2 regions of the Bacillus sp. N12A5 genome follow, and region 2 is predicted to be linked to the other one. Evidence: a T-box and tRNA genes for the amino acid it is inferred to sense, from the RefSeq annotation. Region 2 holds a T-box; the other holds one or more tRNA genes.
The links. The T-box of region 2 lies ahead of tyrS (tyrosine--tRNA ligase). A T-box ahead of a tRNA ligase gene usually reads a tRNA of that ligase, here a tRNA-Tyr.

Region 1: it encodes a tRNA-Tyr, which carries the amino acid that the T-box ahead of tyrS (tyrosine--tRNA ligase) is inferred to sense. The anticodon was not compared.

Annotation. Positions count from the first base shown of each region.
Region 1 is NZ_JALAMR010000001.1:36,430-42,640, reverse strand. It holds gene MOC09_RS00240 (MurR/RpiR family transcriptional regulator) at 1-670, opposite strand, end outside; gene murQ (N-acetylmuramic acid 6-phosphate etherase) at 684-1,601, opposite strand; gene MOC09_RS00230 (GNAT family N-acetyltransferase) at 1,711-2,193, opposite strand; gene MOC09_RS00225 (DUF523 domain-containing protein) at 2,206-2,604, opposite strand; tRNA gene MOC09_RS00220 (tRNA-Glu) at 2,785-2,859, shown strand; tRNA gene MOC09_RS00215 (tRNA-Val) at 2,863-2,938, shown strand; tRNA gene MOC09_RS00210 (tRNA-Thr) at 2,943-3,015, shown strand; tRNA gene MOC09_RS00205 (tRNA-Tyr) at 3,036-3,120, shown strand; tRNA gene MOC09_RS00200 (tRNA-Gln) at 3,125-3,196, shown strand; gene sigW (RNA polymerase sigma factor SigW) at 3,425-3,988, shown strand; gene rsiW (anti-sigma-W factor RsiW) at 4,002-4,628, shown strand; gene cdaA (diadenylate cyclase CdaA) at 4,789-5,610, shown strand; gene cdaR (CdaA regulatory protein CdaR) at 5,603-6,211, shown strand, end outside.
Region 2 is NZ_JALAMR010000008.1:123,174-129,384, forward strand. It holds gene acuA (acetoin utilization protein acetyltransferase AcuA) at 1-406, opposite strand, end outside; gene acsA (acetate--CoA ligase) at 566-2,284, shown strand; T-box leader at 2,339-2,577, shown strand; gene tyrS (tyrosine--tRNA ligase) at 2,629-3,897, shown strand; gene sr7p (small protein SR7P) at 4,029-4,157, shown strand; gene rpsD (30S ribosomal protein S4) at 4,180-4,782, opposite strand; gene MOC09_RS10025 (diguanylate cyclase domain-containing protein) at 5,077-6,211, shown strand, end outside.

The DNA.
Region 1 (6,211 bases), on a different contig from region 2:
CATCAGCGAGCGCGGAGACGGATGTTTGACTGAATTGTGTGAGGCTGATCGTTGTGATTCCTTTTTCCTTAGCCATGGCGAGCAGTTCAATAATTTCCTGCGTCTCTCCTGAAAATGAAATGGCGAATACGATGTCTTCCTTATCCGCGTTTGCGATTAAAGATGCCACAAGATGAGTATCTGTGAATGCAGTTGCTGGTTTATGAATACGAAGCCACTTTTGCTGGACGTCCTTGGCAACAATACCGGAAGCGCCGACACCGATAAAATGCACGGTATGAGCTTTGAGAAGCAGAGAAACCGCTCGTTCAAGCTCTTTGTAGTCCATCAGGTCTGACGTATCCTGAATGGCTTGAATGGCATTTCCGGCCGCTTTTTCAGAAATGGAGGGCAGCGGTTCGTGGGGCGCAATGTCCCGGTAGCCTTGTAAGGAGGGCTTTGCCAGATCCCCTGCTATTCTCATTTTTAGATCTTGAAAGCCTTTTAGCCCAAGTGATTTGCAGAGTCTGATGACGGCAGCGTCACTTGAATTGGCTAAGGCGCTGATTTCACTGACAGTGCTTTCGATTGCTTTGTGGGGCTGGGTTAGGATGTAATCTGCAAGTTTACGCTCAGATGGAGGGAGCTTGTGCTTCATTGATTGGATGATTGCTAATCCGCCTGTTGCCATTCCCGGTCTCTCCTTATCTTAAATGGTAATATTCGATTGCCGTGTCTATAAAACCGTTTGCTTCATCAAGCAATGCCTTAGCCTTTTCCTGATCTGTGCTTGTTTTGAGCATGACGATTGCCGTTTTAACGTGTTGATTGGCTTGTTCTAATGTGTTTCTTGCTGTGTCGTATGAAGCGTTTGTGAGACTTTGGATGATGCTGATGGCGCGTTCTTTTAATTTTTTGTTGCTGACGTTAACGTCTACCATCAAGTTTTCGTAAACCTTGCCGATTTTGACCATGACTGCCGTGGATATCATGTTTAGAATCATTTTATGAGCGGTTGCGGCTTTCATACGTGTTGATCCTGTAATGGCCTCAGGCCCGACGACAACCTCAATGCTGTGATCCGCATCCTTACTGATGGCGGAGTTTTCATTACAGGTAAGGGCGATGGTATGTGCTCCGACTTTGCGGGCGTATGTTAGGGCGCCTGCGGCATAAGGTGTGCGTCCGCTTGCTGCAATGGCAATGACAGTGTCGTTTGGAGTGAGCTGTATGTTTTTTAGATCCTCAGCTCCGGCTTCTTCACTGTCCTCAATCCCCTCTGCTGCCTGCAAAAATGCGTTGGGGCCTCCAGCCATGATACCGATGACCTGATCTGGGTTTACGCTGTAGGTGGGAGGACATTCAACGGCATCCATCACACCGAGTCTGCCGCTAGTGCCGGCGCCTGTATATATGAGCCGGCCTCCATTTTGAAACGAGTCGCAGGCGCAATCTACGGCTATTTTGATATCGGGGAGAACCTGCTGAACGGCGGCTGCGACTTTCATATCTTCGTTGTTGATCATCTTGAGGATGCCGAGCGTGTTTGCTTTGTGGATTTCTGTTGTTTGGCTATTGCGTGATTCCGTTGTAAGACGGTGAAGATGTAATGGTTCTGACATGAGGATGCCCCCTGTTTTAACATAATATATTTCAATATTCAGTATATTCATTTCTGTTATGATATTTCAACTATGTTTTTTCGTTTTTGAAATTTTATTTCATTTGGGCCTATAAGAAATAATGAAGAATCAGCTGTTCTCCGAGAGGCCCGATTCTTCGCCGGCCTTTATCAAGGAACCCGCTTTTCATATAAAGGTGCTTTGCTCGTGAGTTTAGGTGATTGACGGCCAAGATGATTTCATCGCACCATGGAAAATAACCGCTCACAAAAGAGGGAAGCTGAAGCATTGCTTTTTTGGCATAGCCTTTTCCGTGATGCATAGCATTTAATGACAGGGAACTGAGCAGTAAAGCAAATGGGTTGTTAGAATAGGGAGCAAGCGTTTCTTTTGAAGTGTGTAAAATAAAAAAACCGACTGGCAGATCGTCTTTTAAGATGACAACCGGATACCGGTCCTGTATGCCAAGGGCCTGAGTCAGCACCTCTTTTGGGAGGGAGGTAAAGCGTTTGTCATCGTTGGTTAGCGTGAATGATTGAAGCTCCTGCAAGTGTTCAGGCCTATAGAAGGATAAAGAAATGTCTTGAGTCATGTTGTGCCCTCCTTACATTATGTCATCTAGCTGGTTTTCTGAAATAACGCGGTAGCCCGCTCGTTTTAACAGTGCGGCGGTCACTCCGCTGCCGGTGATTTTTTGGCCGGAGAATGTGCCGTTATAGATAAACCTGCTTCCGCACGATGGACTGTTTTCTTTTAATATGACGGCAGAGGCATTGATTTCTTTTGCGTAAGCTAATGTTTTCGCGGTTCCATTGAGAACATCCTCGCCGGTGCCTCCGATGATTTCCGCAGGTTCACGGGGAGTTGAGAAGCCGCCGAGAAGCTCAGGGCAAGCCATGATGGCTTTATTTTCATCGAGAAGTTTTCTGATTTTCTCTGATGCGGCATGAGAGCCGTTGTATCTGCATTCAATGCCGCCAAGGCAAGAGCTGACTAGCATCATCTTGGTTTCTCCTCTCTTGATTCGCTTGTCTCTATCATAAAAGAAATGATAAATGTTGGGGGGCTTTTTCAGTTAAAAAAGGAGTTAAAAAGTTTGAAAATAAAAAATTTAATTTTTCTCTTTACAAAGGGGTGGTAACCTGTATATAATAACTTTTGTCAGCTCGACGAGAACACAAACGGCCCGTTGGTCAAGCGGTTAAGACACCGCCCTTTCACGGCGGTAACACGGGTTCGAATCCCGTACGGGTCACCATTTGGAGGATTAGCTCAGCTGGGAGAGCATCTGCCTTACAAGCAGAGGGTCGGCGGTTCGAGCCCGTCATCCTCCACCATCTTGCCGGTGTAGCTCAATTGGTAGAGCAACTGACTTGTAATCAGTAGGTTGGGGGTTCAAGTCCTCTTGCCGGCACTCTTTTCTTACATGAATATGGAGGGGTAGCGAAGTGGCTAAACGCGGCGGACTGTAAATCCGCTCCCTCAGGGTTCGGCAGTTCGAATCTGCCCCCCTCCACCATTATTGGGCTATAGCCAAGCGGTAAGGCAACGGACTTTGACTCCGTCATGCGTTGGTTCGAATCCAGCTAGCCCAGTCACAGACACCTTTGATCAAAAGGTGTCTTTTTTTCTTTTTAAAATCATTCCAACTTCTAACTGTTCAGTCTGTATAGTAATTTTAAAAATATGTTAAGGTAGTTTATTCACGAATTACCATCTACACCCTGCCAAAAATTTGATAAACTTATTTTATAAAAAAGTTGAAACCTTTTGAAACGAAGCTCGTATACATACAGACCGGTGAAGGCAGAGGTTAGATAAATATGGAAATGATGATTAAAAAGAGAATTAAGCAAGTCAAAAAAGGCGACCAAAATGCATTTGCGGACATCGTAGATATTTACAAGGATAAAATTTATCAGCTTTGCTACCGTATGCTTGGCAATGTGCATGAGGCGGAGGATATTGCACAGGAGGCTTTCATCAGAGCGTACGTTAATATCGACAGTTTTGATATTAACCGGAAATTTTCAACTTGGCTTTATCGAATCGCAACCAATTTGACCATTGATCGCATTCGCAAAAAGAAGCCTGATTATTACCTCGATGCAGAGGTGGCTGGTACGGAAGGCTTGACGATGTATTCACAAATCGCCGCAGATGGGGTTTTGCCTGAAGATGCTGTTGTGTCGCTGGAGCTCTCTAACACGATACAGCAGAAAATTTTAAAGCTTCCTGACAAATACAGAACAGTCATCGTATTAAAGTATATTGACGAACTCTCACTAATTGAAATTGGCGAGATTCTGAACATCCCTGTGGGAACTGTAAAAACGCGGATTCACAGAGGCAGAGAGGCTCTTAGAAAACAATTAAGGGATCTTTAAGTGGGGTGATGAAATGGGCTGTCCAGAACAAATTGTGCAGCTTATGCATATGCATCTTGATGGAGATATCCCTCCAAAAGATGAACAGGTATTAAAGGAACATCTTGAGACATGCGAGAAATGCAAAAAGCATTTTTATGAGATGGAAAAATCCATAGCGCTCGTCCGGAGCACATCGCATGTTGAAGCCCCCGCGAATTTTACCGCTAACGTCATGGCGAAATTGCCTAAGGAGAAGAAAAGAGCTTCTGTGAAAAGATGGTTCAGATCCCATCCCGTTATCGCAGCTGCTGCGGTATTCATCATTTTGATGGGCGGAGGTTTTTTAAACAGCTGGCATAATGACCACAATTTCAGCGTGTCCAAGCAGCCGAATCTTGTGGTGCATAACAATACTGTGATCGTGCCTGAAGGTGAGACGGTCAAAGGTGATGTCACTGTCAAAAACGGCAAGCTGATTATTAAAGGAAAAATAGACGGGGATGTAACCGTCGTAAACGGCGAAAAGTATATGGCCTCTGCTGGACAAGTCACCGGTCAGATTGAAGAAATCAATGAGTTATTCGACTGGACATGGTACAAAATGAAGTCTGCGGGGAAAAGTGTATTTAGTGCATTAGATCCGAACGGAAAAGAGTAAAGCGTATCAGCGCTTTGCTCTTTTTTTTGCGTGCTGAAAGGGCTGGCACATTTCACTTGCTAAATCGAAATGTGGTATAATGGGCTCGCTATGTAAAGTACATATGCGTAACACGTAAAACAAACATTACGAAATGACTGAATTCTTGGAGGACGAGGAAATGGCTTTTGAGGATATCCCTTTTTTGCAGTACCTCGGCAATGCCGTTGATATTCTCCTTGTTTGGTATGTGATATATAAACTGATTATGGTGATACGCGGCACGAAAGCGGTTCAGCTGTTAAAAGGAATTGTCGTGATCGTGCTTGTCCGTATGGCCAGCCAATATTTGGGCCTCAGCACACTTCAATGGCTGATGGACCAAGCGATAACATGGGGATTTTTAGCAATTATTATTATCTTTCAGCCTGAGCTGAGAAGAGCGCTTGAACAGCTTGGCCGCGGCCGCTTTTTTTCAAGGAGCGGCACGCCTGTAGAGGAAGCGCAGCAGAAAACGATTGAGGCCATTGCAAAAGCGATTAATTATATGGCAAAACGCCGTATAGGCGCCCTGCTGACCATTGAGCGGGATACCGGAATGGGAGATTATATTGAGACCGGCATCCCATTGAATGCCAAAGTCAGCTCTGAGCTGCTGATCAATATTTTTATTCCGAACACCCCGCTTCATGACGGTGCGGTGATTATGAAGAATAATGAAATTGCCGCTGCAGCCTGTTATCTGCCGCTTTCGGAGAGCCCGTTTATTTCAAAAGAACTGGGTACGCGGCACAGAGCGGCTGTCGGCATCAGTGAAGTAACGGACAGTTTGACGATTATTGTGTCTGAAGAGACCGGCGGCGTCAGTGTGGCGAAGAACGGCGACCTTCACAGAGAGCTGACGGAAGAAGCACTGAAAGAAATGCTTGAAGCCGAGTTTAAGAAAAACACCAGAGACACTTCTTCTAACCGCTGGTATTGGAGGGGCAAGAAAAATGGATAAATTCTTAAACAACCGCTGGGCTGTGAAAATCATTGCGCTGCTTTTCGCGCTCTTGCTTTATGTGGCGGTTAACAGCAATCAAGCACCGACTCCGAAAAAACCGGGTGAATCTTTCTTTCCGACATCAACAACTGATGAAGCAACACTGACCGATATTCCGGTCAAAGCGTATTATGATGACGAAAATTACGTCGTGACAGGTGTACCGCAAACGGTAAATGTCACGATAAAAGGTTCGACAAGCGCCGTGAAAAAGGCTAGGCAGACCAAGAACTTCGAAATATATGCCGATATGGAACATTTGAAAACCGGCACACATAAGGTCGAGCTTAAGGCCAAAAATGTGTCGGATGGGCTGACAATCTCAATCAACCCGTCTGTTACGACAGTAACCATTCAAGAACGGACGACCAAAAGCTTTCCCGTAGAGGTGGAATACTACAATAAAAGCAAAATGAAAAAAGGCTATTCTCCGGAGCAGCCGATTGTCAGTCCGAAAAATGTGCAGATTACAGGATCTAAAAATGTGATCGATAATATTTCACTTGTCAAAGCTTCAGTGAACCTGGAAAACGCAGATGAAACGATTGAAAAGGAAGCG
Region 2 (6,211 bases):
ATTCCGTCGTCATCACGATGTAGTTTTCCATTTGTTCATCCATCATGCTGACGGCCAGAAGCGTCTTTCCGACAGAACATCCCCGATAGGCTGGCGCCACCTCGATGGCACCGAGCTCAAGCAAATCCTTCATATGTCCTTCAGACCATCTTTCGAGCGGATCAGGATATAAATACGTCACATAGCCGACAATGGTTCGGCCGTCTCTGGCAATAATAATGCGCCCCTCGGGAAGGCCTGCAATGTCAACTAACGCTTCATGCTGCTCACGAGGCGGGCGAAATGCGGTTAAATCTTTATGAAACTCATAACCTGCCAAATCCTCTGGAGAGACAGGCCCTTCTATCAGTAAAGAGCCGGTTGCTGTTTTGATGTTTGCTGAATGATATGTTTTATGATGTTCCACTAATTCACCGTCCCATCAATTCTTATAAAAATACATGCCTCCTTTAAGAATACCAAATTATAAAGCGTTTTCAACATGGTTTATATTTTAAAAATTGAGAAGAATATGAATATATACTATAATAATTGTGACAACTTCAGCAAAGGGGGATGTTTGGGCATGAATTTGAAAGCGTTACCAGCAATAGAGGGGGACCATAATCTAAAAAACTATGAAGAAACGTACCGGCATTTTGATTGGGCCGAGGCAGAGAAGCATTTCTCCTGGTATGAGACAGGGAAACTGAATGCGGCGTATGAAGCGATTGACCGCCATGCCGAATCGTTTCGAAAAAACAAAGTAGCGCTTTATTATAAAGACGCAAACCGGGATGAAAAATACACATTTAAAGAAATGAAAGAAGAATCAAACAGAGCCGGGAATGTACTGAGACGGTATGGAAATGTGGAAAAAGGGGACCGCGTTTTTATTTTTATGCCGAGATCACCCGAGCTTTATTTTATTATGCTTGGCGCTATCAAAATCGGTGCCATCGCCGGACCGCTGTTCGAAGCATTTATGGAGGGAGCGGTGAAAGACCGGCTTGAAAACAGCGAGGCGAAGGTTGTTGTCACGACGCCTGAGCTGCTGGAGAGAATACCGGCTGACAAACTGCCTCAATTACAGCATATATTCGTAGTCGGCGGAGAGGATGTTAGCGGCTCAAACATCATCAATTATGACGAAGCAGCTAAACAGGAGAGCACAAGGCTGGATATCGAATGGATGGACAAAAAAGACGGCTATCTGCTTCACTATACATCGGGTTCTACTGGAACGCCAAAGGGCGTGCTTCATGTCCATGAAGCGATGATTCAGCAATACCAAACAGGAAAGTGGGTTCTTGATTTAAAGGAAGAAGACATTTACTGGTGCACAGCTGATCCGGGCTGGGTGACAGGTACGGTATACGGCATTTTTGCACCGTGGCTGAACGGAGCAACAAATGTCATCGTCGGCGGACGCTTCAGCCCGGAGAGCTGGTATGGAACGATTGAGCAGCTTGGCGTCAATGTCTGGTACAGCGCGCCGACCGCTTTTCGCATGCTGATGGGAGCGGGGGATGAGATGGCTGCGAAATATGATTTAACCTCACTCCGGCATGTGCTCAGTGTCGGTGAGCCGTTAAATCCGGAAGTCATCAGATGGGGGCACAAAGTGTTTAACAAACGAATCCATGATACATGGTGGATGACAGAAACGGGCAGCCAGCTCATCTGCAACTATCCTTGCATGGATATCAAACCGGGCTCAATGGGTAAGCCGATTCCCGGTGTGGAGGCAGCGATCGTTGACAATCAGGGCAACGAGCTTCCGCCGTACCGAATGGGCAATCTCGCCATAAAAAAGGGCTGGCCGTCCATGATGCATACCATTTGGAATAACCCTGAAAAGTACGAATCGTATTTCATGCCGGGCGGCTGGTATGTGTCCGGCGATTCTGCTTACATGGATGATGAGGGATATTTCTGGTTCCAAGGCAGAGTTGATGATGTCATTATGACCTCCGGTGAGCGCGTCGGCCCATTTGAAGTGGAAAGCAAGCTTGTCGAGCATCCGGCCATTGCAGAAGCAGGGGTAATCGGAAAGCCTGATCCGGTGCGGGGAGAAATCATTAAAGCTTTTATTGCACTCAGAGAAGGATTTGAGCCGTCCGATAAACTGAAAGAAGAGATCCGCCTATTTGTGAAGCAGGGGCTTGCAGCCCATGCGGCTCCGCGTGAAATTGAATTTAAAGATAAGCTTCCGAAAACCCGGAGCGGAAAAATCATGAGACGCGTGCTGAAGGCGTGGGAGCTTAATTTGCCGGCCGGAGACCTGTCAACGATGGAGGATTAAAAGGCAGCGTTGACACGGAATTTTATTTATGTTAAAAATGATATAGCTTCATATGAAAAGGTAAAGATTGAGACAAGTAGAATATCCTTACGTTCCAGAGAGCTGATGGCCGGTGAAAATCAGCACAGACGGATATATCGAATACACTCATGAACCGCTTTTGCAAACAAAGCCAGAGCAGGCTTTCAGTAGTGAAAGAACGGACCTGATCCGTTATCAGGCAAAGTGATAAGACGAATGTTTTGCGTTCTCTTATTAGTAGGGTGGTACCGCGATGATCAATCGTCCCTTCGTGTAAACGAAGGGGCGTTTTTTATTTTAGTTTAAAAAAGGAGCCATATCTTATGACAAACTTACTTGAAGACTTATCCTTCCGCGGATTGATTCAGCAAATGACGGATGAAGAAGGGTTAAATAAACAACTGAATGAAGAAAAAATCCGCCTGTACTCAGGCTTTGATCCGACTGCAGACAGCTTGCATATCGGACATCTGCTGCCTATTTTAACACTCCGACGTTTTCAGCTAGCGGGGCATCATCCGATTGCGCTTGTGGGCGGCGCGACAGGCCTTATCGGCGATCCGAGCGGAAAAAAAGCGGAGCGTACATTAAATACTGCTGACATCGTATCTGAATGGTCCCAAAAAATCAAAAATCAGCTGTCCAGATTTCTTGATTTTGATGCAGCAGAAAACCCTGCTGTTATCGCGAACAACTTTGACTGGATTGGCAAAATGAATGTGATCGACTTCCTTCGTGACGTCGGAAAAAACTTCGGCATCAATTACATGCTGGCAAAAGACACGGTCAGCTCGAGAATTGAATCCGGCATTTCATACACGGAATTCAGCTACATGATTCTTCAATCTTATGATTTCCTAAATCTGTACAGAGATAAAAACTGTAAGCTGCAAATCGGCGGAAGCGATCAGTGGGGCAATATTACAGCAGGTCTTGAACTGATCAGAAAATCAGAAGAAGAAGGAGCAAAAGCGTTCGGTCTTACGATTCCGCTTGTCACAAAAGCAGACGGCACGAAGTTCGGAAAAACGGAAGGCGGCGCGATCTGGCTTGATAAGGAAAAAACATCTCCTTATGAATTCTATCAATTCTGGATCAACACAGATGACCGTGACGTTGTCAAATACTTAAAATACTTTACATTCCTATCAAAAGAGGAAATTGAAGCATACGCTGAGAAAACAGAAACGGCGCCTGAAAAGCGTGAAGCTCAAAAACGCCTGGCAGAAGAAGTGACAGCGCTCGTTCACGGACGCGAGGCGCTGGAGCAAGCGATCAACATTTCTCAAGCGTTGTTCAGCGGCAATATTAAAGAGCTTTCTGCCCAAGACGTAAAAGTTGGCTTTAAAGATGTTCCTTCTATGGAAGCTGACAGAAGCCAGGAGCTTTCACTTGTAGATGTATTGGTGCAATCTACATTATGTCCTTCTAAACGCCAAGCGCGTGAAGACATTCAAAACGGAGCTGTTTACATTAACGGTGAACGCCAGACGGACATTAATTATATCTTATCGGCTGAAGACCGCATCGAAGATCAATTTACTGTTCTGCGCCGCGGAAAGAAAAAATACTTCCTTGTGACGTATAAATAAACAAAAAAGATCCTTTGCCGCCATGGGCAAAGGATCTTTTTTGTTTATCGCATACAAATAACAGGAAAAGAGTATATTAGATAGGGCAAACACGACCAATCAACACCTTTTAACAGAAAGGAGCGCTTACCGTGAATCTCATGTGCACGATTGCAAAAGAAAGGCTGCAGCGGGACTATTGGGTACAGCAGGCGCGAGAAAGTGTTGGCCAGCCAGAGGCAAAAGACGAATCAGACGATAAAAAAACCCCGACCGCATAGCGGCAGGGGTTTTTTAAAACGATTAACGAGAGTAGAACTCAACGATAAGCGCTTCGTTAATTTCCGGAGCAAGTTCAGAACGCTCAGGAAGACGAGTGAAAGTACCTTCAAGCTTTTCAGCATCGAAAGTAAGGTATTCAGGAACGAAGTTGTTCACTTCAACAGATTCTTTGATGATAGAAAGGTTTCTTGATTTTTCGCGAACACCGATTGTTTGGCCAGGTTTCACAAGGTAAGACGGGATGTCAACGCGGCTTCCGTCTACAAGAATGTGACCGTGGTTAACCAATTGGCGAGCTTGACGGCGAGTACGTGCTAAACCTAGCTTGTACACAACATTATCAAGACGAGAATCTAAAAGAATCATGAAGTTTTCACCGTGTTTACCAGCTAGTTTGCCAGCTTTGTCAAACAAAGTGCGGAATTGGCGTTCGTTTACACCGTACATGTGACGAAGCTTTTGCTTTTCTTGCAATTGCAAACCGTATTCTGATAATTTTTTACGTTGTCCTGGACCGTGTGGACCTGGAGCGTAAGGGCGTTTTTCTAATTCTTTTCCTGTACCGCTAAGAGAGATTCCTAGACGGCGGGACAGTTTCCAAGATGGACCTGTATAGCGAGCCATAATGTGACTCCTCCTTTGGTTTTATTTTTGTGGAAAATAAAAACCGTCTGCTCTATTCGACCATGCACATTTTGTTTTCATGTATCCTCGCTCCAGCAGCAGAGAGTTACACGATACACCTTATGGTAAAGGAACAAAATGAAAACATAGAAGCTGAACAAAAAGGCTGCAATATTTCACACAAACGTCATTATATAATTTATTTGTTTTGAAGTCAACCATTCCTCCATTAATGATTCGCCGTTTATGATATAATAAACAAAAATTAGTAGTAAACTTTTAGGTGATAAAAACATGATAGAACAAACTAAAGATCAATTATCTGCCTTTCATTATCATATGCTCGATTTTTTATTAACCAAATCTGAAAAAGTCACATTTACCGACTCTTTCAGATGGCTGACTTCCGCTATTCAAACCTATTTTTCATCCCTTTGTGTTTCGCTTACAACGTCACCATCAAACTCTGCGGCAAAATTGGAAGATGATGAAGTGCGTTTTTTTGTTTCGAAAATTAACGCTTCATTATATATCATTGAAGACGCCTCCGGCAGGCGCTTTCATCTGACTTGCAAGCAGGATGGAGAGATTCCTGAAGGGCTTCCGGACGTGGTTGCTTCATTTTTAAACCAGTCCATGAGACAGGAAAGACTCTATATCAAAACGATCTATCAAAAAAAGATATACAAAATGACAGAGCTGTTCCACTCTCTGCTTGATCAGACAGAAGTGCTGAAGCAGCTTTTAGAAAGCTTAACCCGCACGTTTTCTCTGTTTGAATTCTCTTTATTTATATCGCACGACCAAGATCAATGTTTAGGCGTTCCTGCAAAAGAGCTGTATATGGAAGGGGAAAAATCCGATTCCTTTGCGCTTAAAGTGTATTTGACCGGGGATATTTTACGGAAAAATGAATCTGCCGCTTACATTCCGATCAAAGGGCAGCAGGGAACGTACGGGGTTTTGAGGGCTGAAGGAACGGGCGGCAGTTTTCTGACTGACGCTTACCTGGATGAAATGGGGCTGATCGCAAACGCTGCGGGAAAAGCGTTTGAAAACGCTCAGCTTTATGAACAATCCAAAGCAAGCATCGCAAATTTGGAATTGATCAATGAAACGTCACGCCGTCTGAACCAGCGGCTGACGCTGACGGATACGATGAATGATCTGGCTGTGAGAATGGCAGAATCGTTTCAAGCAGAAGAAGTGGGTTTTTTTCATATAGACCATTTTGAAAATCAAACACTGCTCCCTGGCAGCACAGCATTTTTCAAAGAAGAGAAGCCATCTGATTTTTATAATGAATTGAAAGAAAAGCTGTATGAAGGAGAAAAAGGGGTTTTCATCGGTAATGGCCAGTCTGTTTTCGGGGAGGCCGGCTACGGTTCGCTGATGGCTGTTCCAATGATTGAGAACGACAGGCTTTTAG